One region of the Streptomyces sp. MK7 genome, then DNA from elsewhere that is predicted to be linked to it. Evidence: predicted binding sites of a transcription regulator. Region 1 holds the regulator's gene; the other holds the start of a gene.
What was found. Region 1 encodes HrcA, which represses chaperone genes, less so after heat shock. Its sites were predicted from a motif close to TTNGCACTCNGNNNNNCNGAGTGCNAA; they were not measured.

Region 1 (3,406 bases):
TCGGGTGCGGCAGCTCGTGGATCTCGACGTAGAGGTCACCGGCCGGACCGCCGCCGGGGCCGACCTCGCCCTCGCCCGCGAGCTGGATGCGCGTGCCGTTGTCCACGCCGGCCGGGATCTTCACCGTCAGCGTGCGCCGGGCGCGGATACGGCCGTCGCCCGCGCACTCCGGGCACGGGGTCGGCACGACGGTGCCGAAGCCCTGGCACTGGGGGCAGGGCCGGGAGGTCATGACCTGGCCCAGGAAGGACCGGGTGACCTGCGAGACCTCACCGCGGCCACGGCACATGTCACACGTCTGGGCGGAGGTGCCCGGCGCCGCGCCCTCGCCGTTGCAGGTGTTGCAGACGACGGCGGTGTCGACCTGGATGTCCTTCGTGGTGCCGAAGGCCGCCTCGTCCAGCTCCACCTCCAGCCGGATCATGGCGTCCTGGCCCCGGCGGGTGCGCGAGCGCGGTCCGCGCTGCGACGCGGTGCCGAAGAACGCGTCCATGATGTCGGAGAAGTTGCCGAAGGCGCCGGCCCCGAACCCGCCCGCGCCGGCCGCGCCGGACTGCGAGAGCGGGTCGCCGCCGAGGTCGTAGACCTGCTTCTTCTGCGGGTCCGACAGCACCTCGTAAGCGGCATTGATCTCCTTGAACCGCTCCTGCGTCTTCGGATCGGGGTTGACGTCCGGGTGCAGCTCGCGCGCGAGCCGCCGGAAGGCCTTCTTGATCTCTTCCTGCGACGCGTCGCGACGCACGCCGAGAACGGCGTAGTAGTCCGTGGCCACTTACGACTCCGCCAGGATCTGTCCGACGTACCGTGCCACTGCGCGTACCGCTCCCATCGTTCCCGGATAGTCCATGCGGGTCGGTCCGACCACGCCGAGCTTGGCGACTGCCTCGCCGCCCGAACCGTAGCCCACCGACACGATGGACGTGGAGTTGAGTCCTTCGTAGGCGTTCTCGTGACCGATGCGCACGGTCATGCCCGGATCCTGTGTCTCGCCGAGCAGCTTCAGCAGGACGACCTGTTCCTCCAGCGCCTCCAGAACGGGCCGGATGGTGAGGGGGAAGTCGTGTGCGAAGCGGGTCAGATTGGCGGTGCCGCCGATCATCAGCCGCTCCTCGTTCTCCTCCACCAGGGTCTCCAGGAGCGTGGACAGCACCGTGGAGACCGTCCCGCGGTCCTCGAGGTCGAAGCCCTCGGGCAGATCCTCCACCAGCTGCGGCACGTCCGTGAAGCGTCGGCCGGCGACCCGGCTGTTCAGCCGCGCCCGCAGGTCCGCGAGCGAGGTCTCGCCGAACGGGGCCGGACAGTCGATCATCCGCTGCTCGACCCGCCCGGTGTCCGTGATCAGCACCAGCATCACGCGCGCGGGCGCGAGCGCAAGCAGCTCCACGTGCCGCACGGTCGAACGGGTCAGCGACGGGTACTGCACCACGGCGACCTGCCGGGTCAGCTGCGCCAGCAGCCGCACCGTACGGGCCACCACGTCGTCGAGGTCGACGGCGCCGTCGAGGAAGTTCTGGATGGCGCGCCGCTCCGGCCCGGTCATCGGCTTGACCCCGGCGAGCTTGTCGACGAAGAGGCGGTAGCCCTTGTCGGTGGGGATGCGGCCCGCGCTGGTGTGCGGCTGGGCGATGTAGCCCTCGTCCTCCAGGGCCGCCATGTCGTTGCGGACCGTGGCCGGGGAGACGCCGAGGTTGTGCCGCTCGGTGAGGGCCTTGGAGCCGACCGGCTCCTCGGTGCCGACGTAGTCCTGGACGATGGCACGCAACACCTGAAGCCGTCGCTCACTGAGCATCGCGCGCACCTCCAGAATCTTCCTCGGCTCCCGCCTGGCACTCGGCGCATACGAGTGCCAGCATTCCCGGGCCCAGTGTACGGCCGTCGGGTACATCGGCGGCAAGGCTGGTGCCGGCAGGCCGGTGCCGGGAGGGCTAGCGTCGCGGCATGACGGTGACTTGGGAAGAGCTGGGGTGGGAGCGGCTGGCGGAGGGCGTCGGCCGGGTGCGGTTGCCGGTGTGGGACTGCACGGTCGGGCTGGTCGTCTCCGGCGGCTCGGCGCTGCTGGTGGACGCCGGGTCGAGCCTGGCGGAGGGCGCGCGGCTGCGGGCCCAGGCGCGGGAGCTCGGCGGTGACCGTGTGACACTTCTCGCGCTGACGCACCCGCACTTCGACCACGTCTTCGGGGCGGCCCGGTTCGAGGACGCGGAGGTCTTCGCGGCCGAGGGCTCACGGACCGTGTTCGACGGCGTGCACGGGCGTGCGGAACTGCGCGCGGACGCCGTGCGCAACGGGCTGGACGCGCGGGCGGCGGACGAGGCGGTGGCGGCCCTGGTACGGCCCGGCCGCGAGGTCTCCGGCCGGCTGACCCTCGCCCTGGACGGCGGCCGGGAGGTGCTGCTGGCGAACGTGGGCCCGGGCCACACCGCGCACGACCTGGCGGTGGTGGTGCCGGGCGAGCGTCCGGTGGTGTTCTGCGGCGACCTGGTCGAGGAGTCCGGCGAACCCCAGGCCGGCCCCGACGCCGTGCCGTCCGGGTGGCCCGACGCCCTGGACCGGCTGCTGGCACTGGGCGGCGAGGACGCCCTGTACGTCCCCGGTCACGGAGCGGTGGTGGACGCCGCCTACGTCCGGGCCCAGCGGGACGCCCTGGCGGCACGCTTCGGCGTGTCGCGCTGATCGGCGCAGGACTTCTCCTATCGTCACCCGAATGCGCCCACCCGTCTCCCGCCACCGCCCTTCCAATGAGGGCCCTTCGGGCCCGCCCCTCCCACCCGTCTCCCGCCACCGCCCTTCCAATGAGGGCCCTTCGGGCCCGCCCCTCCCACCCGTCTCCCGCCACCGCCCTTCCGACGAGGGCCCTTCGGGCCCGCGCCTTCGTTCGTACTCCCCCGACCTGACCCCGCCGTGGAAGAAGCCGAAGGCCGTGCCGGAGGTGCCGGCCGAGCCCGGCCTGGTGGTCGAGGAGCCGGGGAGCGGCTTCTGCGGGGCGGTGATCCGTTGCGAGGCGGGCACGGTGACCCTGGAGGACCGCTTCGGCAAGCACCGGGTGTTCCCGCTGGAGCCCCGGGGCTTCCTGCTGGAGGGACGTGTGGTGACCCTGGTACGGCCGTCGTCCGGTGAGCCGGTACGGCCCACCCGGACGGCCTCCGGTTCGGTCGCCGTCCCCGGTGCACGCGCGCGCGTGGCCCGCGCCGGGCGGATCTACGTCGAGGGGCGGCACGACGCAGAGCTGGTCGAGAAGGTCTGGGGCGACGACCTGCGCATCGAGGGCGTGGTCGTGGAGTACCTGGAGGGCGTCGACGACCTGCCGTCGATCGTCGAGTCCTTCGCTCCGGGCCCGGACGCGCGGCTGGGCGTGCTGGTGGACCACCTGGTGCCGGGCACGAAGGAGTGGCGGATCGCGGAGTCGGTG
Region 2 (3,406 bases), on a different contig from region 1:
GCCGATCCGGAGGCGGTGACGGTCATAGAGGCTCCTGGGCGGAACGGAGGGAACGGATACCGAATGGTATGTGCACGCGCATGGACTACGTCCACCGGTGCCAACCGTGCCGTCCGCCACACCATTTCCACCGCCCCCCGCGGTGTGGCCCAGAACACGCCCGAGGGCGGCACCCCCTGCTTCCAGGGAGTGCCGCCCTCGGTACGAGAGGACGGATCCGATCCTCGAAGGTCCCGCGAGGGACCCCGGTGGATCAGAAGTCCATGTCACCGCCCGGCATGCCGCCGCCGGCCGGCGCGGCGGCCTTCTCCGGCTTGTCGGCGATGACGGCCTCGGTGGTCAGGAACAGCGCGGCGATGGAGGCGGCGTTCTGCAGCGCGGAACGGGTCACCTTCGCCGGGTCGATGATGCCTTCCTTGACCAGGTCGACGTACTCGCCGGTCGCGGCGTTCAGGCCGTGGCCCGGGGTCAGGTTGCGCACCTTCTCCACCACGACGCCGCCCTCGAGGCCGGCGTTGACGGCGATCTGCTTCAGCGGGGCCTCCAGCGCGAGCTTCACGGCCTGGGCGCCGGTCGCCTCGTCACCCTCGAGCTCCAGCTTCTCGAAGACGTTGGTGGTCTGGAGCAGGGCCACGCCACCGCCGGCGACGATGCCCTCCTCGACGGCCGCCTTGGCGTTGCGGACGGCGTCCTCGATGCGGTGCTTGCGCTCCTTGAGCTCGACCTCGGTGGCGGCACCGGCCTTGATGACCGCGACACCGCCGGCGAGCTTCGCCAGGCGCTCCTGGAGCTTCTCGCGGTCGTAGTCGGAGTCGCTGTTCTCGATCTCGGCGCGGATCTGGTTCACGCGGCCGCCCACCTGCTCGGAGGAGCCGGCACCGTCGACGATGGTGGTCTCGTCCTTGGTGATGACGACCTTGCGGGCCTTGCCCAGCAGGTCGAGCGTGGCGTTCTCCAGCTTGAGGCCGACCTCCTCGGAGATGACCTCGCCGCCCGTGAGGATGGCGATGTCGCCGAGCATGGCCTTGCGGCGGTCGCCGAAGCCCGGGGCCTTGACGGCGACGGACTTGAAGGTGCCGCGGATCTTGTTGACGACCAGGGTCGACAGGGCCTCGCCCTCGACGTCCTCGGCGATGATCAGCAGCGGCTTGCCCGACTGCATGACCTTCTCCAGCAGCGGGAGCAGGTCCTTGACCGACGAGATCTTGGAGTTGGCGATGAGGATGTACGGGTCCTCGAGCGACGACTCCATGCGCTCCATGTCGGTGGCGAAGTAGGCGGAGATGTAGCCCTTGTCGAAGCGCATGCCCTCGGTGAGCTCGAGCTCCAGGCCGAAGGTCTGCGACTCCTCGACGGTGATGACGCCTTCCTTGCCGACCTTGTCCATGGCCTCGGCGATCAGCTCGCCGATCTGGGTGTCGGCGGCGGAGATGGAGGCGGTGGAGGCGATCTGCTCCTTGGTCTCGACCTCCTTGGCCTGGTCGAGCAGGGCGGCGGAGACGGCCTCGACGGCCTTCTCGATACCGCGCTTCAGGGCCATCGGGTTGGCCCCGGCGGCGACGTTGCGCAGGCCCTCCTTGACCAGGGCCTGGGCGAGGACGGTCGCGGTGGTCGTACCGTCACCGGCGACGTCGTCCGTCTTCTTGGCGACTTCCTTGACCAGCTCGGCGCCGATCTTCTCGTACGGGTCCTCGAGCTCGATCTCCTTGGCGATGGAGACACCGTCGTTGGTGATCGTGGGGGCGCCCCACTTCTTCTCGAGGACGACGTTGCGGCCCTTGGGGCCGAGGGTCACCTTGACGGCGTCCGCGAGCTGGTTCATGCCGCGCTCGAGGCCGCGCCGCGCCTCCTCGTCGAACGCGATGATCTTGGCCATGTGAAGTGGTCCCTCCAGGACTGGGGGTGATTCCTTCGGACCGCGCCCGCGCCCGCGACGGACGGCTCGCCGGCCTCGTGGTTCCTTGCCCCACCCGGCCCGCGGGCCTCACCGACCCGGTCCTTCGCTGTCACTCTCACCTTCAGAGTGCTAACGCCAATGATTAGCACTCGACCCACCCGAGTGCAAGGCGCGCTCGCGAAGCGAGCCCCCTCGGGGGGCGACGGCCGGGGTGGCAGCGCGCGCGTGCGGCGACACGCCGAAGGGCCCGCCCCCCGGGTGGAGGAGCGGGCCCTTCGAAAGCTGATCGCTTGCGGTGGTCGCGCGAATCAGGCCGTGACGCGGACCATGTCCGCCTGCGGGCCCTTCTGGCCCTGCGAGATCTCGAACTCGACCCGCTGGCCCTCTTCCAGCGTGCGGTAGCCGTCCATCTGGATCGCGCTGTAGTGGACGAAGACGTCCGCACCACCGTCGACCGCGATGAAGCCGTACCCCTTCTCCGCGTTGAACCACTTGACGGTGCCCTGAGCCATGCCTAACTCCCCTATTACTGGCCCTTGCACAGATCCACACTTCGCGGACCCGGGTCAGACCTCACCCCCCGTGGACGGGGGCGTGCGCCGGAACGCGTCGACCGCGGCTGAATGTATCTGTCCAACTGCCGTCTGCAACAGGTCAATCGGACGAGAATTCTGGACGGACCGGGTCCGGAATATGACGAGAATTCATCTTGTTTCAGGGCAAGTCGGGCCCCACAAACAAGACAAATGCCGCGAAAAACTCGCACACTTTGGCTACTTCTTATCGGCGTGCGGCAGGAATCCAGGGCTTCCCGATTCATGGATCAGGGGCGCGTTCCCCAACTGTACCGCGCTCAATCACGCAGAACGGCCCCCTCCGCTTCTCTTACGGAAGGGGCCGTTCCGTGAACAATCGGTAATCGAGTTACTCAGGGTAATGATCAGCCGCCGGCGACCGCGGGGATGATCGACACGCCCGCGCCGTCCGGGGTGGCGGTCTCCAGGCCCTGCTCGAAGCGGACGTCGTCGTCGTTGACGTAGACGTTGACGAAGCGGCGCAGCTTGCCCTGGTCGTCCAGGACGCGCGCGGCGATGCCCGTGTGGTTCTTCTCCAGGTCGGAGATGACCTCGGCGAGGGTCGCGCCCTCGGCGCTCACCTCGGCCTGCCCGCCGGTGTAGGTGCGCAGGATGGTGGGGATGCGAACGGTCACGCTCATGCGACTTGACCTCCAGTCACGATAAGACTACTTTGCGTGTCGGCCGCCGGGCTGGCGGTTTCGGCCTGTGGAGCCGGCGTAGGACCTCGGCTCGGGTTCGTCCCGGGGGCGGCCGGCGGTGAAGCAGGAAGCCCAGTGGGCGACCACTGGACTCCTCGGGACTTCCGAGGAGGAGGTCAAGCGAGGCCGGCCTCTCGGAAGGAGTCCAGGTTCGGGCGGATGGTCGCGGTCAGGCCGGTGCCCGCGACCGCGTCCAGGGTCTTCAGGCCGTCGCCGGTGTTGAGGACGACGGT

Region 2: a site for HrcA is predicted at 2,040-2,066, ahead of groL (chaperonin GroEL). Genes of this name have one in related genera too.

Annotation. Positions count from the first base shown of each region.
Region 1 covers NZ_JAVACL010000003.1:304,485-307,890, reverse strand. Annotated here, with positions in the region: gene dnaJ (molecular chaperone DnaJ) at 1-772, opposite strand, end outside; gene hrcA (heat-inducible transcriptional repressor HrcA) at 773-1,789, opposite strand; gene R2S09_RS06100 (MBL fold metallo-hydrolase) at 1,939-2,670, shown strand; gene R2S09_RS06095 (DUF3097 domain-containing protein) at 2,918-3,406, shown strand, end outside.
Region 2 covers NZ_JAVACL010000013.1:87,872-91,277, reverse strand. Annotated here, with positions in the region: gene R2S09_RS17150 (NADH:flavin oxidoreductase) at 1-26, opposite strand, end outside; gene groL (chaperonin GroEL) at 254-1,876, opposite strand; gene R2S09_RS17140 (cold-shock protein) at 2,206-2,409, opposite strand; gene R2S09_RS17135 (MoaD/ThiS family protein) at 2,838-3,113, opposite strand; gene thrC (threonine synthase) at 3,290-3,406, opposite strand, start outside.